2 regions of the Priestia sp. FSL R5-0597 genome follow, and region 2 is predicted to be linked to the other one. Evidence: riboswitches for the same ligand, from Rfam matches in the RefSeq annotation. Region 2 holds a riboswitch; the other holds the start of a gene.
The links. Region 2 has a riboswitch for cyclic di-GMP ahead of MKX72_RS05495 (glycosyltransferase family 2 protein). Riboswitches for the same ligand answer to the same signal wherever they lie in the genome.

Region 1 (16,286 bases), on a different contig from region 2:
TTCGTGCCTGACAAGCCAACAGGTTTTTTCGTGACTTAATTAAAGATTATTTGTGATGATTTTATCCATCTTAAGTAGTCTGCTCAAAATAAGTGTAAAGTATGTACATTTAATTATATTTTAATTTTCAAGTATTTGTTTCTCTTCGTCTTCTATGTCATCTCTCAATCACAGAATTTGAAAAGTATAGCCAATGTTAATATAATTTTCGATTACGCAGCAATGACTAAGATTAATAAAGAAGAAGAGATAAATAAAAGAAATTATGCTTAGCTAAAAGTTTATACGTTTGGTTATTATGAGAAGTATTTACCTAGTCCAAAACGAAATATATCAATTGGTCCTGGACGCTCATTTTAATGTGAATCTATGAAGCCCTTAGTTTATCTAGGGGCTTTTTTAATGATTTTAAGGAGGTTTTATTGTGACTTAAGATGTTTCTAGTATAATTTTTTTAATTTTTTACAAGAAAATATAAGCACTACTACTTAATTTTGGTATAATAGGAAAGGCTTTTTGTAGTTCTCAAGAATTACAATAAAGTAAAAAAAAGAAAAGTACGAGGGATAATTATCTATGAAAATGTTAAAAGTTGTTTTGGGAGCTCCATTATTAGCGCTGGCGTTAGCTGGTTGTGGTCATGAAAGTAGTGAATCTGAACCACAAAAAGAAGTCACTACACCGCGAACAGCAGTACATACAAATGATACTAACAAGGACACTACTAAAGACACGAGTACTGTAAAAGAAGCTACACCTCACACTCTACAGACGAAGGCAACAGATTTACAAAAAGCTGTTAACTCCAATAATGCTGATATGGATTACCTTATGAGTTTAATGGTTGGCTATCAATATATCCAAGTAGGTAATAACGAATATATCTATTACGGAATTAACCAAGAACAAAATGTCTTTTCAATAATGGAAGTGACTTTTGATAATACAGGTAACTACATTCAAAATGTTAATTTAATTGACAATGCTTCAGCAGATCAAATTGCCATATTACAAAGTCAAATCAAAGATCAACAAGCGCAATTATCAGATCTTGAGCAAAAGCAAATGCAAAAAGAGTTAGACGATTACTATGCTCAACTAGAAGCTGAACAAAAAGCTCAAGAAGAAGCTGATGCTAAGGCAGAAGCTGATGCTCAAGCTGAAGCAGACAAACAAGCTCAAGTAGAGGCGGAAGCACAAGCTAAAGCCGATAAAGAGGAACAAGAGCAAGCTGCAGCTGAACAAAAAGCTCAAGAAGATGCAGATAAAAAAGCCGAAGAGGAAGCACAAAAAGCTCAGGAAGAAGCTGATGCACAGGCAAAAGCAGATGCGGAAGCAGCGGCGCAAGCTCAAGCTGATGCCCAAGCTGATGCAGACGCACAAGCTAAACAAGAAAAAATTTATGCTGCATATGAGGCAGTATCAGATATGCAAGGTTGGATATCACCAGAGGCTCAACAAAAGATTGAGGCGGAATTAGCTTCAAGTGGTGATGGCTCAAGTGAAACTTTAGACCATTGTTTTAACGTATACAACGGAGATGAAGCCGATACGGAAAGTTTATTCTGTAGTAACCAAGAATAATAAACAAGCATAAGGAGTGTGGGGGTTACCTTCACTCCTTTTCATTAACAAGTATTATTTTTTATGAACATTATTCTAAAATAACTAATACTTTCAAACTAATAAACAAGTCTATTACGTAAATAGATATTAAGATAGAAGTGTATATCTGTCTTAGTATAGAAAAAGTGTAGGATTAAAAGGAGATACAGCATGATATTAGCTCAAGGTGAACAAATTGTTAAGGAGTATAAGTGGAAAAGCAAACTTACTATTATCTTAACTAATAAACGTCTCGTTATACGTGACAAGAAAAATGGAGGTTGGAAAGAAGATTATTCTATTTTCCTAAAAGAGGTAGTAAATACAAATATGGCTAAGGACACGCCAGGATATGCAATAAACATAGGGATAGTAGGCGTTTTAGGATTTATTGCATCCTTACTTATGGGGGATGTATTTACCTATGCAAAATACTACGGAACAGCAATTTTATTAAGTTATCTTATACATAAAAGAAGTAATTTTAGGCTTATTGTGACTTTTTCATCAGGAAGAAGAAAAGTAGTAAATGTTCATTGTGCTCATAAAAGAGAATTATTAGAGTTAATGGACTTAGTAGATGCTAAAGTAGCCGAAGTAGCATAATTCTATATTCATATTTAACTATATTGTTAAACATACATACAATAAACATCTTAAGAGGAGGAACAATAATGTACAAAAAAGGTATTATTTCATTAGTAGCAGCAACTACATTTTTAATTAGTGGTTGCCAATCAGAGGAAAAGGCAGATTCAAAAACGGTAGAAACTGAGAAAGGTAGTAATCAGGAAGCTGGTAATAACAATGCTGTTAAGACTACGGAAGGTAGCGGTAGTACTACCAGCGATAACACGTCTGAAAATAAAAGTGAAGGAAGTAAAAGCACCACTGTGGACAATGACAACACCGTAAAAGGTAGTGGCAATGCAACTGATACTCATAAAAATGATTCCCAACCTGTGTCTAGTAATAAAGATACGACGGTGAGTAGCAATTCAACGTCTAATAATACAGGTAGTCCATCAATTGATACAGCAGGTCTTCTTATGAGTGATTATATAGGTGGATTAACAGACGCTATTAATACAGGAAGATTCGACTATTATGTTAGTGACTTTATTGAAGGATCCCTCTATAATCAACAAAAGTCATTAGTTAGTAAACTATATAAACAAGGTATTAAGGAAAGATGGGAAGATTATTCTTTAGTTAGTTTTAATAAAACTGGGGAATCTTCAAAAGGAAGTCTTTATAAGATAGCAACCCGCGAGACTGTTACAATCATTAAGCCTGATGGTTCCCAAGCCACTAAAAAATATAATTGGATGTATTCTGCAATTTATCATGATGACCATTTATTTTTAACAGATATCGCTAAAAATGGCCCAATAACAACTGTTTCAGAAAGTAAAGCAACGAATAATCAAAATCAGTCTACAGATAATCAAACAGTTACAAACAGCCCAGCACCTGCTAGCAAAAAAGAAGAGTATCTATATAAACTGGACCATACTAAAGATATGCTAGAAGCAAGTGCTACTTCTGAAAATGATATGGAAAGAAAGCAACAATATAGCCAGAATTATCAATTGTGGGATGGTTTATTAAACGAGATTTACGGTGTTTTAAAGACACAATTATCTGCTTCAGAAATGAGTAAGCTTCAATCTGATCAACGCCAATGGATCGAATCTAGAGATGCAGCTGCCCAAGAAACTTTTGATGAAGAAGGTGGCGGTACCTTATCACAAGCTGAACAAGTACGTACATTATGGGAACTTACAAGAGACCGTTGCTACATTTTAGTTTACAACTATATGAAATGATGAGTAAATATTATTATTTGGAATTTTATATGTTGCTTACCTTTTTTATCTTATGTTTGTATGCTTTAATATAAGTACAGACATACATATCTATATAAGTTCGTTTTTGCTAGGAGAGAGCAGCCAGTATATGATGGTTGCTCTTTTCGTATTTGTATAGAAGAAACTAAACAAAATGGGTTAGTAATTAACGTGGTTTGGTTTAGGGAATTTACACTAAGAGAAGGAAGAAAGAAAAGAATTAAAATAGAAGAATGGCGTACTTACTCTCCAGGATGAAATGCGTGAATTGGGCATTACAGAAAATCAAATATTTTAAATGCAAATGATTGAAGTTGAACCACCGAAGAATAATAAAACTAGACGATGATACATTGGCAGCTGCTACTATAGTGGCTGTCTTTTTTGTCGAAATTTGAATATGAGAATAGATGGTTATGTTGGAAAATTAATAGTATCATAGTCATAGCAAGTGGGTGGTCATATATAACCAAGGGGAGAGATTCGATGAAGAAAAAGGGTATTATCTCATTATTATCTGTAGGACTATTAGCTTCCTCATTATCAGTAGGTACAGCTCAAGCGGACAGCAATACTTACGAGGCTTCAAAGAAGGCAATTGAAGGTCAATTAGAGACTAATAAACCACTCAATCATAACGTAATTAGTCCTAGTGTACTTAATGATTTTAAAGAGAAAACTCTGAACTCATTAAAAACTCCGAAGTCTTTTTCAGCAAAAAAATCAAATGCTGCCAGTATTAGTGGTAGTAGCGGTTCGCCAATGTATGAGAGTGAGCCCAATGATGATTTCAAAATAGCAGACACTTTACTAAATGATAGAATGACATTTGGACAGTTTGACGATACTTTCGATATAGATTTTTATAAGGTATATGTATCTGGGAAAGGTACTTTATTAGTAGGAGGGGTAACGGATACTCCTTCCGGTATAGATTTATTATTTGTGGCAACCGAATATGATTACCAAGATCATGGATATTTAGAATACTTAGATTCTGAATATGATGATGGGGTAGAAGTCCAAGAATACAAAGTTAATAAAGCAGGCACATATTACATACCTGTTCTAGATTTAAATAGTAGTGAAACTGATGACGTGTATGGAATCTCAACCTTATTTCAAGCTGAGGCTAAAGATACAGTTGCACCAAATAAACCTACTGTTAACAAGGTAGACAATAACGATAAAGTTGTAACAGGTAAGGCAGAAGCAGGTTCAACAGTCACTGTTAATGTAGGGAAAAGTCGAATTGGATATGCAAAGGCGAGTTCAAATGGTTCATTCTCGGTTAACATCCCTGTTCAAAAAGCAGGAACTAGCCTTAATGTAACTGCTAAGGATGCTTCAGGGAATGTGAGTAAACTTACGTATGTAACTGTTGTGAAAGCAGATGTTACGCCGCCTAACAAGCCAACAGTTAATAAAGTAGACGATAATGATAAGGTCGTAACTGGTAAAGCTGAGGCTAATTCCACTGTTACAGTTAATGTAGGGAAAAATCGAATTGGGTATGCAAAAGCAAATTCGAAGGGAATATTCTCTGTTAGTATCCCAGTACAGAAAAAGGGTACTACACTTAACGTAACTGCTAAGGATGCTTCAAATAATGTAAGTAAACTTACGTATGTAACTGTTGTAAAACATTAATTTTTTTGAATCGGTTTTGCTAGAAGAGAGCAACCAGTATATGATGGCTGCTCTCTTCGTTTGTACAGAGATAGTTTATTAAAATCAACTTAAAATTTTCTCCTAAGAGGTTATTTTAATAGTCCTGTTGAATTTTATTAGCATATATTACTTATTTAACTACTTTATGCTAAAATAACTAAGACTTTAAAACTATTAACAACTTAGAAGGGAACACACACATGAAAATATTTTTAATCATTGTCATCAGTCTTATTGTTCTTAATATCTTAAACAAAGCGAGACGCAAAACCAAATGGAACCTTTCCAATGCCCGTTTAACGTCTTCCATCAACAAATGCAAAGCGGAAATGACTAAATCGTATAACTGTCATGAAGATGATTTTGAAGTGTATCGTCACGACGATCGAGTAGAAAACGACGGTACTGCCCTTATTTTAGACCGAAACAAAGGGAAAGTTGCGTTTGTGTATGAACAACGTTTTAGCATTACCGATGGCTATAACATTTTAGATGCACAATTTGTACCAAGGATACATATGTCAGACAACACGGTTACCTTGAAAGTTTATACGGAAGATATTGACGTTATGTACCTTACAACGTACGCACGCCGAGGGTTTTTCACAGGTGGCGAAGCCTATGAAATGGCCAACGTGCGAACAATGGCTCTATTAGAAAAATTAATTGGGTTAAAAGGGTATTATCCTGATTTTAATGATTCACCTTCCGAATCCCCGTACTCCATGGCAGACGAACTTCGTAAACTAACCGACATGTATGAAGACGGGTTGTTAGACAAAGAAGAATTTACGAAAGCTAAAGCAAGATTATTAGCTTAATACCCTTACCTTTTTTCTATAGGAGGATATTATGAGTAAAGAAAAGTCGAGTAAAGCGTTAATGGTTTTTGGTATTTTATTATTGATTACAATAGTGTCAACTCTGGTATTCTTGTGCTTAACCAAGTACAACCCTCACTATTGGGATGATGTACTAATAAGCTTCGGTGCTATTAGTATGCTCGGAGTAGTTTTTCTACTTTACATAAAGGAAGTGCGTATTAAAGAAAACTGGTCAAAGATACCTTTAGTTGGTAGAACTATATGGTGGATGATGTTCATTACTCATAGTTACAATTTCATAGAACAATTTATGGTAGCGTTTATCTTTCGATAAGCGTTCTTTTTTTACTTAACTAAATGAGTAAACATTAAAAGTTTGTTATAAAAACCATAGTTTTATCATTTACTCTTAGTGACGACAAATATGAACTTTTTCTATAATATAAAATATACAACAAATAGGTCATAGTGACAGGTAGTACTTCAGCAAAAAGCTTAGCCAAGAGTATCTTTTTTAAAGAAAGTTTATTGAAAAAACCTAGAGGATCCGAATGTAGAACTTTCTATTTCTTGTCCATTCCATATCCATCGATTCATTGTGTGGCTACTTTTATTTAGATATACGTTATTGCTAAGCTCATTATATTTATTTGAGTAATGAAGATTGGCTAGAAGTAAGTTAGATTTTACTGAAACCATAATGTTATCATTGATGATGTTATGGGTCGCGTGATACTGCATTAATAATTGGCCACCATCCATTTTTATTGTATCGTTCCCATATAAGATATTTTGTGCAATCGAAGTATTCATTGTTCCCCCACGCTTTTGATCATATCCTCCAATTGAGATTCCTGTAAAACGATTCTCATAAATCATGTTACCTATGACTTGAATGTTGCTAGTTTGTTTACCTTGGTGTTCACTAGCGATTTCTATTCCTAAATCGTTATGACTTGAAATATTATGTTTAATAACAACATCCTTTCCTCCATCTACATAGATTCCTCCAGCAGAATATTCGTGTCTATAGGCTGGGTTAGAATAGCTGCTTACGTTATAAATAGAGTTTTCACTGATAACTCCTTCACGAGCTTGATCAAATTTTTGATTAGGAGCTATCTTTTCGAAGCCAATTATATCAATTCCTATATTATCAACGTTACGAATTGTATTTGCATGGATCACAAACTTTTTAACATTCCCATTTAGAGTCAGCGCTTCACTAAAACCTAAAGTTAGGTTTTCAAGTAAGTTTCCCGATATTTCAATATTGTTTAATGAACGTGGCGCTTCGGATCCATAAAAAGCTATTCCATGTGTATTTCCATTTTTGTGTGCGGTCTTAATATCAAAAATATGATTGTTAATAATCCGAAGACCTTTGCCCCTTCCCTCCACTAAAATACCGCACGGTGTATCTTGTTCTTTCAAAGTAGAAAAATGCCCTATATTTAGACCTTGAATTGTAATATAGCTCTTGTTTTTTATGGTAACTAGCCCTCCATCTGAAGAACCACTCTTTATTTTCTTTCCACTAATAATTGGCCTTTCATTTTTATAATTTCTGAAGATAATGGGATTCTGTTTATTACCTGAACGACTAATCACTAACTTTTCGTGATAAACACCGTCTCGAATATTAACAGTCGTCCCAGGTTTAGCTACTTTACCTGCCTTTTTCAAAGTTTTAAAAGGGCTGTTTTTAGTACCTGCATTTTCATCACTTCCTGCAGGAGAAACGTAGATTTCATGATGTATAGGCTCTACTGAAGGTTGATTAGCAGCCTCAACCCTTTGATTTATACAAAACAGGAAAAGAAGAAGAATACTAACTGCTTTTTTCATAAGATACTCCTTAATGTTCATGAATTTCATTTACAAGATCTTTCAATTATACTATCGCTTCCTTAATCAGTGTGTAAAACACCGCACTATGTCTTATTATTTTCTTAAACTACAATCATTTTTACATTTAAAATGGAAAGTGCTAAAGTAATGCTAGAGTAATGTAGTAAATCAGTTAAAACTGGAACATGTAAATCAATAAGTATATAAATAATAAAACTTCAATGATGGAAAAAGTACTGTAGTATTATTATTTTCATGGAGAACTTACATTAAAAAGAAGTTTGGAAGTTTAAATCGATGTAGAGATCCAGCATAGATTCAGATTAACTCAATCTTTTATATTGGTGAGCTTTAGCATATTCACCATATTGAATTTGATGTTGTTTCCTTGAAGCATACTGAAGAAGTAAAGTATGCCTAAAAAATGACCATTTTTTCTATTATCTATATACAATAAAACTTTTAAAACTTGATGTTTTTATTGTAAGGTAATAAGATAAATAAACATTTTATATTTAATGAATTAATTTTTATGCAAAACCCACAATTCCTCTTTAGCATTTCTTCGTGGGCTTTGTTTATAATTACACCTGAAGAGGAGTACATAGGTTATGAAAGATAAACATTTTGAAAATAAGTTTAAAGAAACCCTAAAAAAATTAAATGATATTGAATTTGCATTAAATGAGTCATCTATTGTAGCTATCACAGATAATAAGGGATTTATAAACCACGTAAACGATAAGTACTGCGAAACATCTAAATACGAAAGGCATGAACTCCTCGGCCAAAATCATCGTATTGTCAATTCAAATTATCATTCAGAAATGTTTTTGAAAAATTTATGGAAAACTATTCAGTCAGGAAACGTATGGCATGGAGAGGTAAAGAGTAAAGCAAAAGACGGCTCATACTATTGGGTAGATACAACTATTGTTCCTTTCTTAGATGAAGAAGGTCATCCATATCAGTACGTATCTATTCGTAATGATATTACAAAACGAAAAGCTTATGAAGAAAAGATTAAGCAACTGGCTTATTATGATCACTTAACCAATTTGCCTAATCGTTACTGGTTGAATAAGCAGTTGAAAAATTTACTCTTGGACAAAAAGTCAGCACAATTGACAGCCTTCTTATTTCTAGATTTAGATCGCTTTAAATCTATTAATGATACGTTTGGCCATCACCGTGGAGATGTCTTGCTTAAAAGGGTAGCAGACAGATTAAAGAATTGTATATCATCTGCTGATTTTATTTCAAGACATGGAGGAGACGAGTTTATCCTAGTAATACACACCTTGAAAACGATTGATGAAATAAAAAAAATCACTGAAAAAATTATAAAAGAGGTGTCTCTTCCTTTCTACATAGATGGCCATAAATTTCTGGTTTCTACAAGCATTGGCATCAGCCTATTTTCAAAGGAATGTAAGCAACATGTTATTCCAGAGAACATTGGTGAACTAATAGATGAACTAATTAAACAAGCAGATATGGCTATGTATATAGCAAAACGAAATGGACGAAACACATACGAAGTAAGTTCACATACATCAAATAAAGAACTATTCAAAGCTGTTAGTATGGAAAATGAGTTGAGATACGCACTAGAAAGAAATGAATTTCAACTAGTTTATCAACCACTTGTTGATTTAAAAACCCTTGAAATAATAGGAGTAGAAGCGCTTATTCGTTGGAATAGTGAGAAGTATGGTATTGTCTACCCTGATGAATTTTTACCTATTTTAGAAGAGCTAGGATTGGTGGTACCAGTTGGAACCTGGGTATTAGAACAGGCATGCAATCAAATGAAAACATGGACAGATATGTATTCTAGGGTTACTAAACTTGGCGTAAATGTATCGCCTATGCAATTGAAATCACCGGAATTTGTAAAAGTTGTTGAAGATATCTTGAAAAAAACGGGACTTAATCCATCTTTTCTTGAAATTGAAATTACGGAAAACGTAATCCAATACAACCAAGATTTAAAAGAAGTCCTGATACCTATCCAAAACTTAGGGGTTAAAGTGGCCATGGATGATTTTGGAACGTGTTATTCTTCTCTGAGCCACCTCAGATATTTACCAATTAATACGTTAAAAATTGATAAATCATTTATTGATGATTTGGATCAGATAGGAAAAGTCCTCGTGGAAACAATTATTCAAATGGGAAAAAAATTGGGCTTGAATATAGTCATAGAAGGAATTGAAACCGAAGAACAGTTACAATTTGTATTAGAGAAAGGTTGTCAAGTCGGCCAAGGTTACATATTTTATGAACCTCAACTACCTGAGAAGATGTATAATATTTTAACCCAATAGAAAAAATTGTTACATATCGGTAAAACAGATGCTGAGAGTGCTTTTTCCAAGACTAATAAATAAGCCTATAACAACATGAATAAGTAATTGCAGTTACCTAATTAAACTGCAATTGCTTTTTCAATTTTAATAAGAAGATCTTATACAATGACATGTTAATTTTTCTAAAGAGCTTTTTTTATAATTAATTGATCCCCTAATGTTGTAATTTCCAAGGTATCGCCATTATAAATGTTTAAACAATCTCTGAGCTTTTTAGGAATGTTTAAGTATTTATCTTTCTTTATGACCCGTGATTGCCCCGTAAACAAAAGAATTCCTTCTGTAGGAAATTCATACTTATGTTTTTTCGCGACAATAGTACTATTCCCTTTGATAAAGAACTGTAATTGTATATGTTCTTCTAAATCGAGAGATTTGAGCACAGAAGAAGGGAGTTTTACCCTCCCTTCTTTGATTTCAAGTAAAGATAACTTATTCAGTTCAGGTTCCATAGATTCCTTTATTAGACCTGCAGGTTTATTTTCCTCTTTTTTCTTCTTTAAAATAATGCTCGTATTAATGACTTTCACTTCTATTTCCTCGTGTAAATTTATATCATGTATTTCGCGGAGCGTCTTTGGAATTACAATACAGCCTAATTCGTTGATAGATCTAGTCAAATTTTTTGCTACTTTTTTCTCCAACCGTACCGGTAAAAATTTAACCTGTCTCATAACAAAAAAGTTTTTATAGTTGAAGAATTGTATTGTAGAAGATGTATGGATATTAGCACGCTTTAAAAACAGAGTCGGTACCTTTACTCTCCCCATATTATCGATTGTCAAATATTCTTTAAGTAATTCGTCCTTTTTCACTAATAAAAATCCTTTCAAGTGTACTCTATAAATAAAGGTTAACTTTGAGTCTAATTAATATTCATCTTTTATGTTTTTATTAGCTTAACTAGGTTATTAAACTTTGATTTTTATAAATTAAATAACCACAATTATTCCAAATATATCATACAAATATAAATAATAGGTTAAAAGTAATATTTTTTACTTTATGGGTTATATTGAAAATTTATTTGCTTTATAATAGGACAAGTTGTAGAGGAGGAATATTGCAGTGAATAATTTAAATCATAATACTATCCTTCCCCAGGAATGGCTAGATTTAGTCAAAGAAGCGATGAATTCAGACGTTACTCAGGAGGAATTTAAGGAGTTTTTAAATAGGAAATCTCAAGAATTAAACAACCATAAACAACATTAATAAATGATTAATGTTGTTTATGGTCAAGGTATCTATTTACTTTCTAGGAATTTCCTAATTTCTTCAATGGTCAATTCCAATTCCTTAGCTTCCTTTATAAGTTCAATCCACTCTCTATTTAGTTCTTGTGCTACTAATTGTCCTTTACTGTCCATAAAAGTTACCTCCAGATATTCAGGGGGCTCAGCTGCCATAGCCCTTAGACCTTAGACCTGTAGCTTTGCGTCCTAGCTTTTCAACTAGTTTGCCTTTATCTCAATATGTAAATTTATAAATATTTTACTATATAATGGTTGTCGAATTGTGTCAAAAAAAGTATTGTCATTTATTTTTTCTACAAGCTACATACACTGTTCATATCTAATAAAAAAGAGCATTATAAAAACTAAACAAATATCCAGCTAATTACTACCTCGCTTCACATACATCTTTCTCAATAAAAATTTTGCTCGATGAAGCCTCGCCCTGACTGTTCCCACACTAATATTTAAGGCAGTAGAAATCTCATTATAAGGTAAGTCTTTAAAATAAAAATAAACAATAACATGCTGATACTTTTCAGGTAAAAGCTCTATCCTTTTAAGAAGTGCCTCATTTTCCAATCTTTCTATTACATGTTGTTCCAATAATATAGTATCAATGTTTTGTGAGTATTGAGTCATCTCTATATCATTAGAGGATATTACTCGTTTGTTCTTCACCCTTCTCAAAAAATCAATACTCTGATTAACAGTAACACGATATAACCATGCATACGCTGATTTTTTACTATCTTTACCTTCTAGCTTCAGAAGTTGATAATACTTAATCCAGACCTGCTGCACAATGTCTTCGGCCGCATGACTGTCTTTTACATATGCGGAGGCTATATGTAAAAGCTGTGTTTGATATTGCTCTACTAGGCTATTTACAGTTACCTCGTATTCAAATTCCTCCAATTACAATCATCCAAACTAGTTAAATTCTCTTTTAAGTTGTCTATGCTGAACAAAACTTAATGACAGCAAATAAAAAGCTACCTCATCAGTAGAAGAGGTAGCTTTTTGTCAGGGTTCAAACGTATAAGATGTATTAAAATCGAATGGCAACTCAATTATATCATGGTTTTTTCCATAAAAGGTATATTCAACCTTTAAAACATCTAGATAATAAATGACTGCATATTCTATGTAAGTCAATTATACGAATATATAATAGCCAAAAATATATTACTTCATTTGTATTCTAACTATTTAAAACTAATAAGCAAAAACGTGACTACCGATTCTCTTGTATGCTTTGCGTGTAAATATCCATTTATTTGTTGCAGTTGTAGGATTATAATAGTAGACAGCTCCATCAGTAGGATCCCATCCTTTAAATGCATCCGTTACTGCTCTATAAGCAGATTGATTTGGGGTCAAAGCGTATTGTCCGTCATTTAAAGCTGTAAACGCATTTGGTTGACTAATAACGCCAGGTATACTTTGTGGAAAATCTGGACTTTTAGCACGGTTTAGAATGACGGCTGCTACAGCTACTTGCCCCTCATAGACTTCACCTCGCGCCTCTCCATAAACCACATGCGCCATTTTTTCTACATTATTTATTTTTGCATATGTACCAGGTCCGACGACCCCGTCTTGCGTGAGCCCCACATCATGTTGAAAATTCTTAACGGCTTGCTGAGTCAATAAACCATACTGACCAGTTGGATTTACGTGTAAATATCCCATCTTAACTAGCTGTGTTTGCAGCGAAGTTATTTCTTGTTTATGACTAGTTGATTGTAACGACACAGACGCGGATGCAGGAGATCCTATGTATAGAGTTCCTACTAAGGAAACGCCTAGAAATCCTACTTTCAGTTTCTTTAAAAAGTGCATGTAATTTCTCCTTTGTTTAAATAATTATTAAAACTCAGCCTTTATCCTGTAAGGTATAATTGTTTGTACTGCTTTACGTAGTACTCTTTATATTTCAATGATAAATAGACCTTGGATAAAAGTTAGGTAATATGTCTACTGAATTTAGGAGTCGATTGGTTAATTTTAACGCTAATATGAATTTAAACCAGTGTAAATAGTCCTATTAAATAAAAACAGAAAAAACCACTAGTAGGTTTCTAGTGGCTTTACTGTTTAAAAATCGTTATATTCTTCTAGATCGTCATCGTCTAATGAGCCGGATATGTTTTCTAAATCTGCAATCTTTCCTTCTTTCAGTTGGAGAACCTTTGAAGGCTCTTCTTCTTTGAAAGAATCGTTTCCTACAAAACCTGTTGTTTTTGCTAATGTTTTTAACTCAGCTAGTTCATTCTTTATATGTTCAAGCATTTCGTAGGTTCGTGTGTTTTCCATTGCTTTTCTTTCAGTAGATGAATCATTTAGATCACGTAGAATTAAAGATGAAATATAATCCCCTAACTTACGCGATTTAGCATATGTGGCTAGTTGATGATACACTTCATCACTCAATCGATTTGTCTTAATCGTAAACGCATTTTGACGCTCTGACATCCCCATCACCTACGTTGTTAGGATTTAACGACTTTCTTCTCTGCTGCTTGCTTCTTTTGAACGTAACCAATACTACGAATCTCTAAACCAAATAAATTTAAATGGTGGCTATCTTGAGGAACCTTATGATACTTTTCAGTACGCTCTTCTCCGATTTTGTCACGCATGCTATTCATGATAGCAACTTCTAAAGTAGGAGCTACCCCACCACAGTATACATATTTACGCACTTTATTTGCTGGTGGTGGTGCAACATCATTTAATTTAGCCAATAAAATCTCTACATATTCTCGAAGAGAAGACTTAATTGTACTTGTTAAATCAATGGATTCGCCCGTGTTTTCGTTTTTTAATACAAACTTTTGTTTGCTGTAGTTATCAAGAATAAATTGATCAAAGGCACGTAAGTCTGTAAACAGTTCTAAGAATTTTTCTTTACGTAATTTATCAATATGTGCTAAATAAGGAATGCCTTCAATGCTTTGGAATGACTCACGACTATTGGCAGCTTTCAACCCTTCCGGTAAAATAACTACGTCAATGGAACCACCACCAATATCCACCATAACTGTTTCACATTCCACATACTCATTTGCATCTTCACGATCTTCAAGCGTTAAGTCTTTTTTCAAGGCAAAACGTGCACTTTCTCCCTCTTTTAAGCACGCACTTTCTTCTACTACTACTTTTAACGTACTTTCAAAGCCCGGTGTATGCACAGTAAACGAATGGTCGCCTAAGAAACGATTTGCCATGGCTTTTTGAGCTGCCCCAAATGTGCTTTCTTTCTTAAGGAGCCAGATTGGTAACATGGTAGAAAAATAGTCAATTTCAATTGTATTGTCTTTTTTATTTTTCGCATGTAACGCATGGTAATACGCAATCGCAGCTAAAAAGGTGATGTATGGAATGTGACTTGTGATTTTATTATGTAATTTATTAATATGATTATTAGCCAGCAATTGACTAGCTGCAATGTCTCCTACTAAGAAATAACGCTCTTTCTCTTCCCCATGAATGGTTGTAGAAAGTAAAATACGCTTCTTAAATTCTTCTGGAGCTGTAACAGCATCTGTAAAAAACGAGTCTGCAGCTTCCTTTTGAAGTTCAACTACATTCGTTGGAAAATCGAATAGATATCCATCCATAATGTTCATATCAACGGAGTTACCGCAATCTTTATTAAAACGTGAAATTTTCATTTATAAACACCTCATCTTTTAAGTTGAACTTATATTCAACTCATTGTACTCTATACGAGGTGATTATTCAATATCTCTGGCCAACTTATTCATCTACAAAACCTTACATATATCAACAATTATTCACATTAAGTAGAACATGAACCCACAAATAATATTTAGATTTAACACCTTATGTATCTTACGTTATATCATCAACATAATAAGAGCCTGCATCAAAAATGATACAGGCTCCCGTCTCTTACAACTAAATAATCCTCGTTCTCATTTGCCCTTGTGAGGCCCTTTCGTCACGTATATCGATTCATAACGAGAGTGCCGTTCGTTAAATTACAATACCTACTTATCAATTTGGGTAATACATCTGCTGAAGTCGCTGTTACGTCTTTCAAAACCGAATCAGTCCCTTCATTACGCTTAAGTATTTAACCTTTCACAGTAGCCTCTAAAAATCTTATTTGGGCTCTGTACTATCTGTTTACCACATATGTATGGATTAAAACTTCTTTTTTGATTTAACTTATTAATCTCATTGAAAATTGTCTCTTCTATAAAACCCTTCATTTATCTATCATAAATAAAAAAGCAGTTTGCATTTGCAAACTGCTCTTTTGATGACCCGTACGGGATTCGAACCCGTGTTACCGCCGTGAAAGGGCGGTGTCTTAACCGCTTGACCAACGGGCCATGATTGTTTTTTAAGTTTAACTTAACTGTTTGTTATACTGGTGGGCCTAAGTGGACTCGAACCACCGACCTCACGCTTATCAGGCGTGCGCTCTAACCAGCTGAGCTATAGGCCCTTCATTTGGAGCGGGTGATGGGAATTGAACTCACGACATCAGGCTTGGAAGGCTGATGTTTTACCACTAAACTACACTCGCGTTACTTAAGATGGGGCGACTGATGGGAATCGAACCCACGAATGCCGGAACCACAATCCGGTGCGTTAACCACTTCGCCACAATCGCCATATGTATCTAATTGGCAGGGGCAGTAGGAATTGAACCCACACTGACGGTTTTGGAGACCGTAGTTCTACCTTTAAACTATGCCCCTATCAGATGGTGGCTCGGGACGGAATCGAACCGCCGACACAAGGATTTTCAGTCCTTTGCTCTACCAACTGAGCTACCGAGCCTTTATATAAATGGCGGTCCCGACGGGAATCGAACCCGCGATCTCCTGCGTGACAGGC
Region 2 (16,286 bases):
GATGCCCATTCACTGGGGAGCAAATGGAGAAGCAGACGGATTTGCAACGAAGATAAACGCAATGATCTTAACAGTAGGCATCATGGTACTTATTTATTTTATCATTGCATTTGTTCCGCGAATTGACCCTCGTAAAGAAAATTATAAGTACTTTTCAAAAACGTATAATATCCTGTTAAACGCCGTACTGCTATTATTCTTTTTTGTAAATATGAGCACTATTTTACAGGGGCTTGGCTATAACGTGCCGATGTCGTACATTGCTCCGATTATGGCTGGACTCGTTTTTATCATTATCGGAAACTACTTGCAGCGCGTACGCTCTAACTATTTTATGGGGATTCGTACACCGTGGACATTGAGCAATGAAAACGTATGGAAAAAGACGCATCGTTTATCTGGAAAGATCTTTTTTATTGGCGGACTGCTGATTCTTATTAGCGCTTTTTTACCTGATGGATACAAGTCAGTTATCATGTGGGGGAGTATCGTTCTGTGCGTGGCGATTCCTTATCTGTATTCGTACTTGGCGTATAAAAAAGAAATGAATATGTAAGCATACCAAAAAATCCGGTGAACACACCGGATTTTTTTATGGATAACATATCAGCCGTAACGCCACCGTTCGTGTCACGCCGGCTGATGAGAATAAATACAGCATAAAGTATGAAACGCGTTTCAGGTCAAGAGCTGCTATGAAAAAACTTACATTTCTTTACGATCGCTTGCTTGAGGCGGCTTTTCAATCCAGCCGTTTTTAATCATCACTTCGCTGCATCGCCCCGCTACTTTTAAGTCCCGTAAAATACACGCTTCACAGTGCCCGACAATATCAAGCCTCATGCTGGTAGTCATTGCCGTTGCGTAATAGGTAATGGCTACTTTAAACATCGCTCCTGCGTGAAACGTCATCAGCTTTTCTGAAAATGGCGCGTGCGTAGACATTGTGATTTCATTATCCAAAAGCGGAGGTGTATGAAGGTTTTCCCCGTGCATGATGGAAGAATAAAGCTCGATATGCTTATGCGCCACATCAAGCCCCGTCTCCATGACTTTCCGCACGTCTTTTCGTTTGCTCACTTGTTTAAAGGCAATTAAAAGCGCTTTGGTTGCCATGCTTTTTCGTAAATTAAAATAAATATTTCCGGCTTCCGTTGCGTTTAAAAGGCGCTGCTTTCCTACAAAATCAAGAGCGTAAGTCAAATCTGTGATCGGCTCTTGTTGTTTCGGATTTAAAAAATAAGGAGCCGGCACATAAAGATTTTTTGCTAAAAGCAGGTCGAGAGACCGATTATATACTTCCATCACGTCCAAATTACACTGATGATAATAATCTCGAAGATCTCGGCGAACGGACACGCTAAATGAAATGCCGTATCCTGCCAAGCCGTGAATCGTCATGTCATGAAGATATTTCAGCCAAAACGAGTCTGTAAAAAGCGGAGGTGCGTGCAAGTCCACATCTTCATCTGTAAATCCTTTTGGCAACGGAAAATGCTCGGCATGAAAAATGGCAGTCAGCAGCTCAATATGCTTTTTTGATAGCTCTAGCGAAAAGGCAAACAGCGCCCGAATCTCTGCATCCGTGACCGTTGCAAGAACGTGTTTTGCTACACAAACCGCCAGCGTATCCTGCTGATACTGCGCGCATAGACTCGTTATCTCCGGCGAAGTCAAACGCTTGCTTTCTGCGTTCAATAGGCTTTCCTCCTATCTATAAAAATGGTACGTATTTATAAAAAACAGATAAGTATAGTGTGAACAAGATTGTGTTAAATTATTCCATTGATAAATTGGAATCAAAATAGAAAAAAGACCTGCCCGGTAAAGAGCAGATCTTTATGTACATGATTTATTTTGTATTCAGTGCTTTTTCAATTTCAGGATAGGTAATGCCGTATTTTTTAGAGACGGTAACTAAACTCATAATTTCTTCTTCAGCAGGTGGTCCCACTTGCGGCAGAGGAGCATTTTCAGGAACGGAAGTACCGAGTTCTTTAACGAATGAATCAAAGCCTGCTGGAGAAGCAGTAAGGATAAATTCTGTTTCTTCTGGTCCGGTCACAAAGCGATGCTGAATACCTCGAGGAGCAAAAACATAATCGCCTGCTTTTGCTTCAATTATTTCTTCTCCTATGTAGAAAATCATTGAGCCACGCTTTATGTAAAACGTTTCGTCTTCATGTTCGTGAAGGTGAAGCGGGGGACCTTGGTTTGCTGGTTTCACTACGTGTGCTACGGCGTAAGCTCCGTTTGTGTCTTCACCTGATACAAGAAGCGTTACTTTTTCATCAAGAAAATGAAATGTGTTTTGATCGTGCGGCGTACGGTGAAAAGCGTTTGTTAGCTGATTATGAGTTGCTGTCATCCTTTTATCTCCTTAAAAAACATATTTTGAGATTATTGTATACTAATATGGACGTTTTGTGTGCAAAATAATAGTTAAAAAGAATTATTTATTTACATTTATTATCTTTTTGTAGTTCTATTGTTATTGATTATGGATTTTCCATATAATTTCCTTTGTCTATTTTCCAAAACTACCCAATATGCTAACATAAAGATAGAACCCCTAAATGGATAAGTGATGTATGAGATGTAAAAGGAGAGTTTCGATGAAGTTGTTTAAAGATGCGTCTAAACGAGAGCATCAAAATTGGAATAAAGCTGTGTCGGCAGGTTTTTATATCCTTTTATTGCTGCTGTTTGTGAACGTAATAATGTATACCTATAAAGGTGCCGAGTTAGTGTCGTCATTTTCTATGTTTTGGACAGGGATCATTGTGACGTTTGGCTATCAGTTCATTTTAAATAGAAAAAGTGAGGAAAAATGAATAAACAGCCTTGGCACCGTTCAGAAAAATTCCTGCTGCTGCTGTGCTTTTTTGCGCCACCCATTGGTTATGTGGCAGTGGTGATGAATAAGAAAAAGCTAAGCCGAGAACAGTGGCTGAGTAACTTAACGGTAGCGACTATTATCATGTCCATATGGATGCTGAAGTTTTTACCGCATCAGTGGGGAATCATTATTTTGTTAACGGGAGTCGGAATCTATTGGTATCACCGAATGTTGAAGAAGTTTAAGAAGTAGCGGCAGGGATAAAGAAAGTTAAATTTTCCCCCTTTGATATTTTGATAAAAGAAGTTAAAATATTATAGTAATACAAATTTGTCCTACCCATGTAAATAAAAGTATGTATTTAATATATTTGATGATTAGTTAAGAATAGAGCCAACCAAAGCGGTTGGTTTTTTGTATGAGTTCATTCTTTTTTTTTGTGGAAATTAAAGAATAGTATCCGATGTAAAGTTAGAGCATATAGGCAGGTTTTAAAACTGTCGGATCAGTTCTTTAAACAGGAGGCCATCACTAGTGTCGATAAAGAAAAAGTTGTCCGTATTCTTTACTTTGCTGGTATTGTGTATTCTACTAGCGAATAACACCTTGCACTACATTCGATCAAAAAATAGATTAACAGAGTTTAATCAAAGGGAAATCACGCTGGTCACAGAAGAAATTGCGTACGAAGTCGAAAATTCTAAAAATAGTGCCTCCTATATGGAAGATCGGATGGCACAGGAATTACGAACGGCTTCAATTGCAATTCAACAGTCTTTGCCTGCTGATTACCGAGACGTCACCAATGACGAGTTAAAACAGTTGGCTAAAAAACTGATGGTATCTCACATTACACTATTAGCACCCGTAGCAGGTGATATTATAGGCGTAAAATCTTCTGACCCTAAGGAAATCAATATGTCTACAAAAGAGTGGGGCTATTGGTATACCTCCTTTCAGCAGCTTCTTTCTCAGCAGCCGGTCACGACAACAAAAGGATTGACTTTACCTCACTATTGGAGCGGGCCGATTGAAGTAGCTTCTAGCAACCCTAATCACATTGACAAATGGGGCTATTATTATGACGGGTCTACTAATTATATTATTGATCCTTATTTCCGGGATCAGCACGTCCTCGATTTTGAAAAAAGGTTTGGCCCTACGAACGTGATGGACCGCTTTACAGAAAATCTTGAAGGCGTTCTTGAACTAACGGCTTTTAACCCGAAAAACTTCGGGAAAAGAAATCAAAACGTATATTTAAACGGCAATAAATATATTAGAATAAAAGATCAGCCGATTTGGTACGGTACATACACGTATCGAAATACCGAACGTGATAAAAAGTCCATTCAAAAGGCCTTAAAAACGGGAAAATCACAAAGCTATACTGCTGAAATTAACGATAAAAAAGTATTAAAAACATTGGTACCGATTAAAGAAAAAAACTCTCCAGCTTACGTGATAGGTGTAGTGTATGACTACGGACTTATTAAAAAAGAGCTGCAGCAAGAATTAATCAAACATTTACTGCTGTCTCTTCCGTTTATCTTTATTGTCCTTATTATCAGCTTTGTTTTCTCTACATCCATTACGCGGCCGATTAAACATATTATGGAGCACGTAAATCAAATCGCCAAAGGCAATTTTGGCAAGGTGCTGAATGTAAGAAGAAAAGATGAGCTGGGAGGACTTGTAGCAAACATCAACCACCTTTCTCACTTTTTAAAAACATATGTGGACGATTTAAAGAAAAGTCAGGAAGAAAGTGAGTACCATGCGTACCACGATTTTTTGACAGGATTGCCGAACAGAAGATATTTTAAAGAAGAATTAAACAGGCGCTTAATTGAGTCGAAGGAAAAATCCATTCGTCACGTAGCCGTGTTATTTATGGATATAGACCGGTTTAAAGATATTAATGATACGCTAGGGCATTCAAAAGGAGATCAGCTTATACAGCTGATAGCCAACCGCATTAAAGAATGTCTGCCTCCTGCTAACAGCTTTCTTACAAGGCAAGGAGGAGACGAGTTTGTCATTTTATTCAGTGATTTTACACCGGAAGAAGTTAAAGGTATCACCGAGAAGATCATTGCATATGTTCAACAGCCCTGCTACATTGACAATGATGAAGTTTTCGTCAGTATCAGCAGTGGGTTAAGCTTTTATCCGGAGCACTCTACGAATTTGGACACGCTTATTACGTATGCAGATGTCGCCATGTATGCTTCAAAAAGACAAGGCGGCAATAAAGTAAGTATTTATCATGATTCGTTAAATCAAAAACAAGCTGAAAAAGTTCACATCGAAACGCGCTTGCGAAAAGCAATTCAAAAAGGTGACATTGACGTTTACTATCAGCCTAAAATAGAAGCAAAGCGCAATGTAATCACGGGCGTAGAAGCATTAGTTCGCTGGAATGATGCAGAGCTTGGATTTGTTTCTCCAGAAGCGTTTATCCCTGTAGCAGAAGAAACTGGTTTGATTCAGTCTCTATGGGAAGTTGTCATGAAAAAAGCTTGTTCTCAAGTCAGCAAATGGAACAAGAATCGAAATGAAAAAATGACGCTAGCGGTTAACTTTTCTCCGCGGCAGTTTCAAGATCCGATTGTGTTAGTCAATGAAATACAGCAATTTCTTTCGCTTCATAGATTTGATCCCACATGGTTTGAAATGGAAATTACGGAAAGTACATTGCTAATGAACGCGGAAGAAACGATTAAAGCTTTACATCTGTTAAAGAAATATGGAATATCAATTTCTATCGATGATTTTGGAACCGGATATTCTTCGTTGAGCTATTTAAAAAAATTACCAATCGATTGTTTGAAAATCGACCGGTCTTTTATCCAGGATATTCAAGAAGATTACAGCAACAGCGAAATTGCGCAGGCGATTATCAGCTTATCTCAAAGCTTAAAGCTTGAAGTAATCGCAGAAGGTGTGGAAGAAGAATATCAAAAAGCGTTTTTAATGGAAAACAGCTGTGATCATATGCAGGGGTACTTGTTTAGCAAGCCTCTTGCTGCAAAAGATTTTGAAGCAGCGTTTTTAAATAGCTGAAGCAAAACCATCATTTAAAAATAAACTTACTAAGAAAAGGGAAGAGGACATAAAAAGATGGCACTTAGTACACAAAATTTAATTGCTCAAAAATTTTTAGAAACAGTAGGCACAAATTCAACTGAAATAGATAAAAAAATAGGTCAAGCTGACACGTTTATGAATGCGGTGAAAGAACTGATCGATTTATGCGGAGATAATCCGGAAAGAGACGGCCTTGAAGAGACGCCGTACCGCGTGTTAAAGGCATTTTTGGAATACACGGAAGGCTACCGAGAAGATCCGAAAGCTCATTTGGAAAAAACATTCGACGTGAATCACAATGAATTAGTGTTAATACGAGACATTGAATTTCACTCAATGTGTGAACATCACTTTGCGCCGTTCTTTGGCGTTGCGCACGTTGGGTATATACCAGATAAAAAAATTACAGGTTTATCTAAAATCGCTCGTACGGTAGAAGGATACGCAAAGAGATTTCAAGTTCAAGAACGTCTAACAAATGAAATTGCAGATGCAATCGAAGAAGTGTTAGAACCGAAAGGAGTTATGGTAATTATTGAAGCGAAACATATGTGCATGTGCGGAAGAGGAATTAAAAAATCTTCAGCTTCTACAGCCACTTCATCCGTTCGAGGAACATTTATGGAAAAACCAGAGGTTCGAGGAGAATTTTTATCTCTTTTACAGCGACAAATGTAAAGAAACAAAAAGCCATATAAGCTGAGAAGCAGAAGCGAGGTGAGCTGTATGCAACATGTTGACGTACTGATTATTGGCGGAGGGCCCGCTGGTATCTCTGCTGCCGTGTGGTGTAAAAGGCTAGGCGTTGAGTGCTTGCTTCTTGAAGAACAGGCACAGTTAGGCGGACAGCTGTTTACGATTTATAATGAGATTATTGATTATCCCGGAATACAAGCGGAAAATGGAATTGAGATGCAGCGTAAAATGGTTCAGCATTTTATTGATATGGACTGCTTATATGAAGCGAATACAAAAGTAATTTCCATTGACGAACGTTCTAAAACAGTAAAAGTAAAGCAGCAAGAAACTGAAAAGGAAATTGGCTATACGTATCTTATTTTAGCAACGGGCTCTAGTCAGCGAAAGCTGGGAGTGCCGGGTGAACAGCAAATGATTGACCGAGGAGAAGTGTACTCTGCTTCAGCAGACGGAGAACGGTTAAAAGGTAAAAGGGTTGCTCTCATTGGCGGAGGAGACCGGGCGTTTGAAGGAGCACATCTTTTAGCATCAAAAGCAAAACAAGTATATTTGATTCATCGTTCTACGCATTTTAAAGCAAGAGAACAATACGTTGAAAAAGTTCTTTCCGACCCCGGTGTTAAAGTGATGACAGACACCGAAGTGACCGCTATCCACGGAAAGCATCGCGTCACATCAATTGATTTAAAGAGTAAAAACAGTGACAGTGAGAATTTATTGGTAGACGCAGTGCTGATCAGATTAGGCGTAGCGCCCAATGTTGAACTTATTAAACAAAAAGTCACGACTACACAAAGCGGGCTCATCGTCATTAATGAAGTGCATCAAAGCAGCAATCCATCTATTTACGCCATTGGAGACGCGTGCACGACTCCCTTGTTTTCTAGTATCAGCTCTTCAGCCGGGCAAGGAGCGATTGTAGCCAAGCATGTATCGAGTCTTTTGAATGATTGATAATATAAAAAAGCATCTATCAAATCGATAGATGCTTTTTTACGTAACATAGTAAAAGAAACATAGCAGAAGTACGTTCACAGGCAGACAAATCGTTTGGAAAAAAGCAATGTAGTTTTTCGGAGCAGCGCTGATTCTTTTTACTAAAATACACTCGGTAATGAAATTAAAAAGAACGATGATAGAAGCGACTGTTATATACGTCCAGACGTTCTGCTGAAACAAGCGAGTAAAAAGAGGCGAGAAAAGAAGTAAAAAAGCAGCGGTTTGAAAGGAACCCCTAGAAAATAGATCATGTTTTTTAACACTTTGATTCACACTATCCCTCCTTTATATGTTTTATTTTACCAAATTTAAAAGACTTTAAAAACCTTTTCGGCTATCTTTACCTGAGATGTTCCTCATTTGGGGAAAGTAGGGTAAAATATATGTCAAATGTAACTTATTCTACTAGTATAGAAGAAATAGATAAAAGGAGGCAGCATGAGACCTTGCCAGATAAAAATACGGAGAAGGAGCAGTCGATCATGATCATGAAACATCTTGATCGTTTGAACACGCAGCTTTTAAAAGAATACAGTGAAGGTATTTTTTTTATCAACTGTGAAGGGGATATCATGTTTAGCAACGAGGCAGCCTTCAGGCTAACAGGAAACGAACACAAACAAAAAAGCCAGCAGCTGACAGCTCTTATACATAAGTCGAAACAACAGCAGGCACAAGAGCTTTTTCAACGTGCTTTAAAAGGGGAAAAAGTTCATTTTTCAACGACAATCAATCATAAAACAAAAAAAGAACTTCATTTATATATTACGCTCATTCCTATTATCGTAAATGAGCAAGTAGCGGGTGTTTACGCCATATGCAGAGATGATTCAAAAGAGCAGGAGCGCTCCAATCACATTTCTCAATTAGAAACACATTTGAAAATGGAGCAAAAGCTTGCCAATGTGGGAAGCTGGTATTACGACGTGACGGAAGATAAAAGCTATTGGTCACCTCAGCTGTATAATATTTACGGATTAAATCCTGGTCAGCTCTTTACTCCTTCTTTTAAAGATGTTCTTCAATTTATTAAAGAATGTGACCAAAAAAGGTTAAAAAAAGCAGTTACAGAGGCACTTTTAACGGGAGAAAGCTATAAAATTGAATACGCGCTGATGCGGCCAAACGGTGAAGAACGTACGGTGTTTGAACAAGCGGACGCAGTAGCAGATGAGCAAGGAAACGTCATACAGCTGATCGGCGTTGTTCATGATATTACCGAATCGAAAGTGATTACGAATGAATTAAAGCAAAAAGAACAGCAGTTTCAAACAATTTATAACAATTTGGATGCCGGAATATGGTCCGTTGATGTGCAGCGCAATAAAATGATTGTATGTTCAAACGGTGTTAGCAGTATCTACGGAGAAGATGCGATTAAATTTTTAGAAGATAGAGATCTGTGGGAAAGCTTTGTTCACCCTGACGATAAACCAGCTGTGGAAAAAGCGCAGCATCAGCTGCAAAAAGGAAAAACGATTCGCCAGCAGTATCGGATTTATACAAAAACAGGAGAGATGAAGTGGGTAAAAGATCGATGCATTCCAACACTTGATGAGAACGGTAAGCTGGTACGCATAGACGGGATTGTTGAAGATATCACCGCAGAAAAAAAGTACATGGATCAAGTTGAATATCTTGCGACTCATGATCATGTAACAAACTTGCCGAATCGAAGAAAGTTTGAAAAGAAATTAAAAAATTTCATTCGGCAAATGAAAAAAGAAAAAGATTCATTAGCGGTCTTTTATCTAGGACTGAATCGCTTCAAGCATATTAATGACACATTAGGCCACGACGTAGGCGATCGCCTGCTGCAGCGTATTGCCAATCGGTTAAAAAAGTTCGTAACGCCAGATGTGATGCTAGCTAGAGTAGGAGAAGACGAGCTTGCGATTTGTTTTTTATCTCTTGCACATATAAATGAATGTCAAAAACTAGCCGCAGCTCTTTTTCAAGAAATCGAAAAAGAAATTACGATTGACGACTTTTCTCTGTACGTCACAGCCAGTATAGGAATCAGCATCTATCCGCATGACGGTGAAGATGTGAAAACCTTATTAACGAATGCCAACCTTGCTATGCGCCGTGCAAAAGAAATTGGGCGAAGCGACTGGCAGCTGTATTCGCCGTTAATGGACAGCGAGACGTATAAAAGCTATCATCTGGAAAAAGGACTGCGGAACGCACTTCTGCAAGATGAGTTTTTTATTGAATATCAGCCAAAGGTTCATACAAACAGCAGAGAGATTGATAGCATCGAAGCGTTAATTCGCTGGAATCACCCGGAATGGGGGCGCGTATCACCAGAAGACTTTATTCCATTAGCGGAAGAAACTCATTTAATTATTGAACTGGGCGACTGGGTAATCGAGCGTGTCTGCAAGCAGCTGCAGCAGTGGAAGAATCAAGGGTTACAAATCGTGCCCGTTTCGATTAACGTCTCGTCTAAACATTTGCTGAAACGAGGATTTGTAGAACACGTTCAACAAACGTTAGCTCATTACAACATCGACCCTTCATTTATTGAATTTGAAGTAACGGAAAGCTCTATTATTCAGTATGAAGAACACGTAAAAAAAGTCATGGACGAATTAAAGAAAATTGGCGTAACGTTTGCTTTAGATGATTTTGGCACCGGCTTTTCTTCGTTATCACATTTAAAAGACTTTGAATTTAACACGCTTAAAATTGATAAAACGTTTATTCAACACGCGACCGATAAAGGAAAGCAGCAGGCGATTACAAAAAGCATTTTATACTTAGCTCATGCTCTTAACATGAAAGTGATTGCAGAAGGCGTTGAAACAAAAGAGCAGCTCGCCTTTTTACAAAAGCACGAATGTTCCTTTATTCAAGGCTATATCGTCAGTCAGCCGGCTGCGCCTCAAAAAATCGCGGAATATTTAAAGAGGCGATTTCTATAAAAAAAGTGATGTCTCGTCGAGACACCACTTTTTTTACGCTTGAATAGGTTTTCTAAGCGTCCAAATTTGGTAAAACATATAAAGAGACTGATAGATGGTCAAATACGTCAGCAAGATCCAGCCGTTCATTAAGTACGGATAAATGGCTTGCTGTACAGAAGGGCTCGTTAAGTAATCACGGAAATAGATGCACAGTACAACAATCATGCCTGTAAACGCAAAGCCTGTTAAAATCCCTTGCCCTAATTTACTGCGCGTTTTTCCGTTTTCCGCGTTGTATTGATTCGCCCAGCCGTCTTTTTTATTAGCGGCAAGCCTCTCTAGCCACACTTGACCAAACGTAATTAAATTCACCCATAAATAAATTTCCGGACTAATCAAAAGACCGGCCAGTATTACATCAATCGGCCTGTGCATCGGCGTTTTGACAGCCAGCATAATATTTAACACAGAAGCTAACGCGATTGGAATAATCCAAAGCCACGACCAGTAAAATTGATCGGTCGCAAGCGCAGCAGATAACAATAAAATAAACAGCAGGCGAATAAGTAAATCACACAGCGTTTTGATCTGTGAACGCCACAGCTTTCCTTTATGCTTGGTTCTGACGTCCAAGTTTCCGTTTGTCAGTAAATCAACGGTTCCGGACTTCCATTTATTACGCTGTTCACGGTACGTGTGATAGCTTCTCATCGAGTCTACAAAGCAGCGAGCGCCTGGACTGATTAACGTTTTCCAGTTGGATTTTTGCAGCTGCCACGTCAGCAGCATATCTTCAACATCGCTGTCATTTTGCCAAGGACCGTCAAGTTTATTTTCTTCCACTATATTTTGAAGCGCTTCCGGGCGAAACAGCGTAGCCTGACCGCCAAGTACGTACGTGCTTCCACCGTGGTACTGAAGATCCAACAGCCAGCTTGCCATATCCTGCTTTTGCTGATGAGTCCACCACCTGGCTATCGGTCCGCCGTACTCGCCGCTTGCGAGCTTTTCCTCGTAGTGCACATCATCTTTTGACAGCGAGCTTTTCTTTTTAGGCATTCTCATCGTATATTTTGCCATCACGCCGCCGATGTTTCGCGACGTCATTAAATCTTCCCATAAATTAATGAGTGCTTTTGGAGCCAAGCGGCTGTCTGCGTCCATCCCTAAAATCGCTTTAATCGACTCTTTATACAGCTGCTGATATTTCGTCAGCGTCGTATTATATAAATCCAGTGTATCTCCATATATCTTTTTCCAAGCCGTATTTAATGCGCCGACTTTTCGTTGTTTATTGCCTTCAGTGACCAGTACCTTTACATTTAAATCAAATTCATCTCCGGCCAGCTCCGCTTTTTCTTTCGTACGGTCCGTACAGTTATCTGCAATCACAAATACATCGAGCTCCACATTATTTGGAAGAAGCTGATCGCCTAACCCCGCCAAGCAGTCGCGAATTGATTTTTCTTCATTGTGCGCCGGAATAAATGCCACAATGCGAGGCCTCATATACGAAGCTCCAATACTTCCAGTAACGACACGCTGATTGTTCATGTTTTCCTTTACCCCCTGATATATCAGGAAACCCAGCTATCCTAGTCCTAAGGACCTTAGACCTGAAGTTTTGCGTCCCAGCCTTTCGGCTGGTTTGCCTTTAACTGAACAAGTTAAGTTCACTACTCTTTGTTTTCTTTAAAGAACGAAATACCTGAAATGATACTATATAACGAATATCTTTTTTAGATTTTACCATAAAAATAGGTTGAATTACCCTAAAAAGGTTCGACAAATTTCGATAATCACTTAAGCTTACAAACGAGATAAATAGTAAATAGCTCTCCAAATAAACGCTTTCCGAAGTGCTTTTTGATTATCAAATCAGAAATAAGTAGCAGGAGACAAATAAACAAAAAGAGACAGAAGAAACGAGCAACGAATTAAACGTTGATGATACCAGTGAAGATATCCACACCACATGAGAGAGATAACGGAAGTAGGGTGTGTGTGGGAAAAGAATTCTATTATATGGTTATAGTTCAAAAGAAAGTAATTACGGCGCACTTTTCAACTCCTTTGGCTTAAGTTCACATTAAACGAAAGGGGGGATTACAAATCTTTTTCTTTTGTTAGCAGTAAATATACAATATCTTCAATTTCTTATTGCTTGTATTCAAGCTATTTTGTTGTTTTGTTAGGTTAAAGTTATGGATTGCAAAGATATACTGTAGATTGGTTATGATAATGGCTCCATTCTTTTTAGTAGTTATACGTATTTTGCGAAAATGTGATAAATTTTTGAAGAAAGAGAGTAACTAAGTCTTTGAAAGGTGATCAAATAGAGTTAAGTTTTAGTAACAGTATCAATAAAATTATGGCTAGTTTCGAAAACCTCTTAATGAACTACAGAATTTTTAATATCTAAAAATCAGAGGAACTTTTATATATAGTTGTTTTTTTGTAATGTTTTATACGACCTTGTTTAGAATTTTAAAAGAAAATGAAAAGAGAGTATAAACAACTTAATCTCAATGTCGATATATAGTATGAACATATTTCCTAGAGGTATATGTTTGATTACTGTTATTCCTCGCTTAATCATTCAGTAAGCGAGAAACTTCTTGAATACAAGGATGTAACCAAGAAGTAAAACCAATTATATGGAGGTAAAGGAAAATGAGAATTAATCACAATATTGCAGCGTTAAATACGTATCGTCAGTTTAATAATGCAAACAATGCACAAGGTAAATCAATGGAGAAATTGTCTTCAGGTCTTCGTATTAACAGTGCTGCTGACGATGCAGCAGGTCTAGCTATCTCTGAAAAAATGAGAGGACAAGTTCGTGGGTTGGATATCGCTTCGCGTAATGCTCAAGACGGCATCTCGTTAATTCAAACTGCAGAGGGTGGTTTAAATGAAACTCATGACATACTACAACGTGTGCGTGAATTAGCAGTTCAATCTGCCAATGATACAAATACAGATGACGACCGAGTAGAGATGCAAAAAGAGGTATCTCAGTTAATCGAAGAAGTAGATCGTATTGGTAATAACACTCAATTCAATACTAAAAACATCTTATCAGCTGATCAAGCATTAGATATTAACATTGGGTCAAATTCAGGTCAAGCATTAACTATTGAGTGGAAAGCTCAAACTAAAGCAGCTCTAGGGGAAGATGCAGTAGACATTAGCGCAGTAACAATTGCAACTAAAGTTGATGCACAAACAGCAATTGATACAATGGATGAGGCAATCAAATCAGTATCAGCATCTCGTGCTCAAATGGGTGCTTACCAAAATCGTTTAGAACATTCTATTAATAACTTAAATACTTCTTCAGAAAATTTAACGGCAGCTGAATCACGTATTAGAGATGTTGATATGGCGAAAGAAATGATGGAACAAACGAAGAATTCAATTCTTTCTCAAGCATCACAAGCAATGTTGGCTCAAGCAAACCAACAACCGCAAGGAGTTCTTCAATTACTTCGTTAATAGAAGAATTTTAGTTAAAGACTTCACTTTAAATAGTGAGGTCTTTTTTAAGATAGAAAACAAAAAAAATACAGAGGGAATTATATGAGAAAATTCGCAAAGGTTATTATTGGATTATTACCTGTTCTATTTATTTTAAATGTAGGCACTGTGTTTGCTTATTCAGGAATTCAAAAGGTTTCTAATGATTATATTGAGGTAGCAACAAGTGGTGATGGTCGTTTTACTATTGGAACTACAGGTGGAAATCCTGAAAATTTGTTAGATGATTATAAAAAGCTTTTATATGGACACCCTTCTCCTAGTACCTCTTATACAACTGTAAGAGTGGATGGAGCAGACTACTATTTTGCCGGTAATGTCCAAAGTCCTGTTTCTAATGATATTTACAAAAATAGTATTACTGAAGGAGTGTTTTCAGATATAAGGGTAAAACAAATACTTTCAATTGTTAAAAATAACACTACTCAGTTAAAAGATACTATTGAAATAAAATATTTAGTTACGAATACAGGGAATGTCCCAAAGAATACAGGTATAAGAGTAATGATGGATACCATGTTAGGGAATAACGATAGCGCTCCCTTTCGAATACCGGGAATCGGTGAAGTTACAACTGAAAGAGAATTCGTAGGGGATAATATCCCTTCATATTGGCAAGCATTTGATAGTTTAAGTAGTCCTACAGTTATTGCTCATGGCAGCTTATTAAATGTTCCAATAAAACCTGATAAAGTACAATTTACGAATTGGCGTAGAGCTTTTGAATCACCATGGGATTTTTATACTTTTCCAGGTTCTTCTAATGGAGATAGCGCGGTTAATATTTATTGGAATGAAAAAAAATTATTACCTGGAGAGACTAGGGAATATGTAACTTATTATGGGTTAAGTAACTTTATTTCAGAAACAAATCCACCGGTGAGTTTAAATATTGCCGGACCTTCTGAAATTAATTTTAATGGAGAATCTTATTCACCTAATCCTTTTACTATTACAAGTTACATACAAAATATCAGTGATGTGCAAGCTGATAACTTACAGATGGAAATAAAACTCCCGGAGGGTGTTTCCCTGATTTCAGGTAATAGGATTCAAGAAGTTGGTAATCTAGCGCCAGGAGAAGAAAAAATGACCTCCTGGAATTTTAAAATCGAAGATTTAAAAGAGTTAGAACAATTTAAAATAGAAATAATGCTGAAAGGTACGAATATTGAAGAAAAAAAGATTACTAAGACTATTCATATCAACGATGTTAGCAATCCTGTACTAGAAGAGATTCAATTAGCCCCTAATGAAATACGGATGCTAAAGGGTCAAAACAAAAGTGTCAGCGTATTAGGGTATTACTCAGATCAAAGCTTCAAAGACCTTACATCTGCTGCATCTGGAACAACTTATTCAATAGATAATGAACAAATTGCAAAAGTAACAGATGAAGGTGTAATTAAAGTTTTAGATGATTCTCCTGGAGGTTCTATACAATTAACTGCGTCGAACAGTAACTTTACCACGACTGCTACAGTTGTAGTTGAATCTAGTAGTGAAGATATTCCTAGAGAAATTGTTGTATGGCCAAGTGAAATAACTTTAGACAAAGGGCAAAGCTATCAGTTAGCAGCGTTTGCCTATTATGAAAATGGAGTGCAACAAAATATTACAGCAGATAAAAATGTTTATTATTCGAGCTTAAATGAAAGTACTGCAAAAGTTAGTAGTTTAGGCTTAATAACAACTGAAGGATCTACACCGGGTGAAACTAAGTTAAAAATTGAGTATAAGGGTCTTACTAAAGAAATAGTAGTAAAAGTGATTGGAGATCCTGTGCTTTCAAAAATTGAAGTATCACCTCAAAAAATTGAGTTAGAACGAGGGAAGACGCAACAAATAGATGTCAACGCTATAATGTCGAATGGAGAAACAAAAGATGTTACAGCTAAAGAGGAAACAACGTATAAAAGTTATGATCCTAACCGAGCAACGGTGAGTAGTGAGGGATTAATACAAGTATTGCCGAATGCGCCATTAGGGGATGTAGGGGTCCGAGTAACCCATGGGGGGAAATCCCAGACTGTGACGGTAAAAGTATTAAGTGGACCGACATTAGATAGTATAGTGGTAACCCCAGCGCAAATGGAATTAGAACGAGGGAAGACGACACAGATAGGTGTGACAGCTGTGATGTCGACCGGAAAAACAAAAGATGTTACAACTGAAGAGGGAACGACATATAAAAGTTATGATCCTAACCG

Region 1: another riboswitch for cyclic di-GMP. It lies ahead of sinI (DNA-binding anti-repressor SinI); the one in region 2 lies ahead of MKX72_RS05495 (glycosyltransferase family 2 protein).

What each region holds. Positions count from the first base shown of each region.
Region 1 is NZ_JBBOUZ010000003.1:454-16,739, reverse strand. Features, by position in the region: gene MKX72_RS27430 (hypothetical protein) at 577-1,584, shown strand; gene MKX72_RS27425 (hypothetical protein) at 1,777-2,211, shown strand; gene MKX72_RS27420 (lysozyme inhibitor LprI family protein) at 2,280-3,434, shown strand; gene MKX72_RS27415 (Ig-like domain-containing protein) at 3,942-5,105, shown strand; gene MKX72_RS27410 (SHOCT domain-containing protein) at 5,327-5,947, shown strand; gene MKX72_RS27405 (hypothetical protein) at 5,979-6,284, shown strand; gene MKX72_RS27400 (DUF1565 domain-containing protein) at 6,476-7,798, opposite strand; gene MKX72_RS27395 (sensor domain-containing protein) at 8,413-10,131, shown strand; gene MKX72_RS27390 (hypothetical protein) at 10,296-10,988, opposite strand; gene MKX72_RS27385 (anti-repressor SinI family protein) at 11,242-11,388, shown strand; gene sinI (DNA-binding anti-repressor SinI) at 11,421-11,543, opposite strand; cyclic di-GMP riboswitch class I at 11,563-11,647, opposite strand; gene MKX72_RS27375 (RNA polymerase sigma factor) at 11,790-12,326, opposite strand; gene MKX72_RS27370 (cell wall hydrolase) at 12,627-13,253, opposite strand; gene MKX72_RS27365 (hypothetical protein) at 13,509-13,886, opposite strand; gene MKX72_RS27360 (Alp7A family actin-like protein) at 13,904-15,088, opposite strand; tRNA gene MKX72_RS27355 (tRNA-Glu) at 15,704-15,775, opposite strand; tRNA gene MKX72_RS27350 (tRNA-Ile) at 15,815-15,891, opposite strand; tRNA gene MKX72_RS27345 (tRNA-Gly) at 15,898-15,972, opposite strand; tRNA gene MKX72_RS27340 (tRNA-His) at 15,984-16,059, opposite strand; tRNA gene MKX72_RS27335 (tRNA-Trp) at 16,074-16,147, opposite strand; tRNA gene MKX72_RS27330 (tRNA-Phe) at 16,154-16,229, opposite strand; tRNA gene MKX72_RS27325 (tRNA-Asp) at 16,240-16,286, opposite strand, start outside.
Region 2 is NZ_JBBOUZ010000001.1:1,059,316-1,075,601, forward strand. Features, by position in the region: gene MKX72_RS05445 (SdpI family protein) at 1-556, shown strand, start outside; gene MKX72_RS05450 (DUF3231 family protein) at 706-1,698, opposite strand; gene MKX72_RS05455 (cupin domain-containing protein) at 1,853-2,368, opposite strand; gene MKX72_RS05460 (hypothetical protein) at 2,616-2,834, shown strand; gene MKX72_RS05465 (hypothetical protein) at 2,831-3,091, shown strand; gene MKX72_RS05470 (EAL domain-containing protein) at 3,374-5,905, shown strand; gene folE (GTP cyclohydrolase I FolE) at 5,963-6,607, shown strand; gene MKX72_RS05480 (NAD(P)/FAD-dependent oxidoreductase) at 6,656-7,582, shown strand; gene MKX72_RS05485 (hypothetical protein) at 7,622-7,900, opposite strand; gene MKX72_RS05490 (EAL domain-containing protein) at 8,110-10,554, shown strand; gene MKX72_RS05495 (glycosyltransferase family 2 protein) at 10,588-12,090, opposite strand; cyclic di-GMP riboswitch class I at 12,114-12,199, opposite strand; gene MKX72_RS05500 (flagellin N-terminal helical domain-containing protein) at 13,210-14,034, shown strand; gene MKX72_RS05505 (Ig-like domain-containing protein) at 14,119-16,286, shown strand, end outside.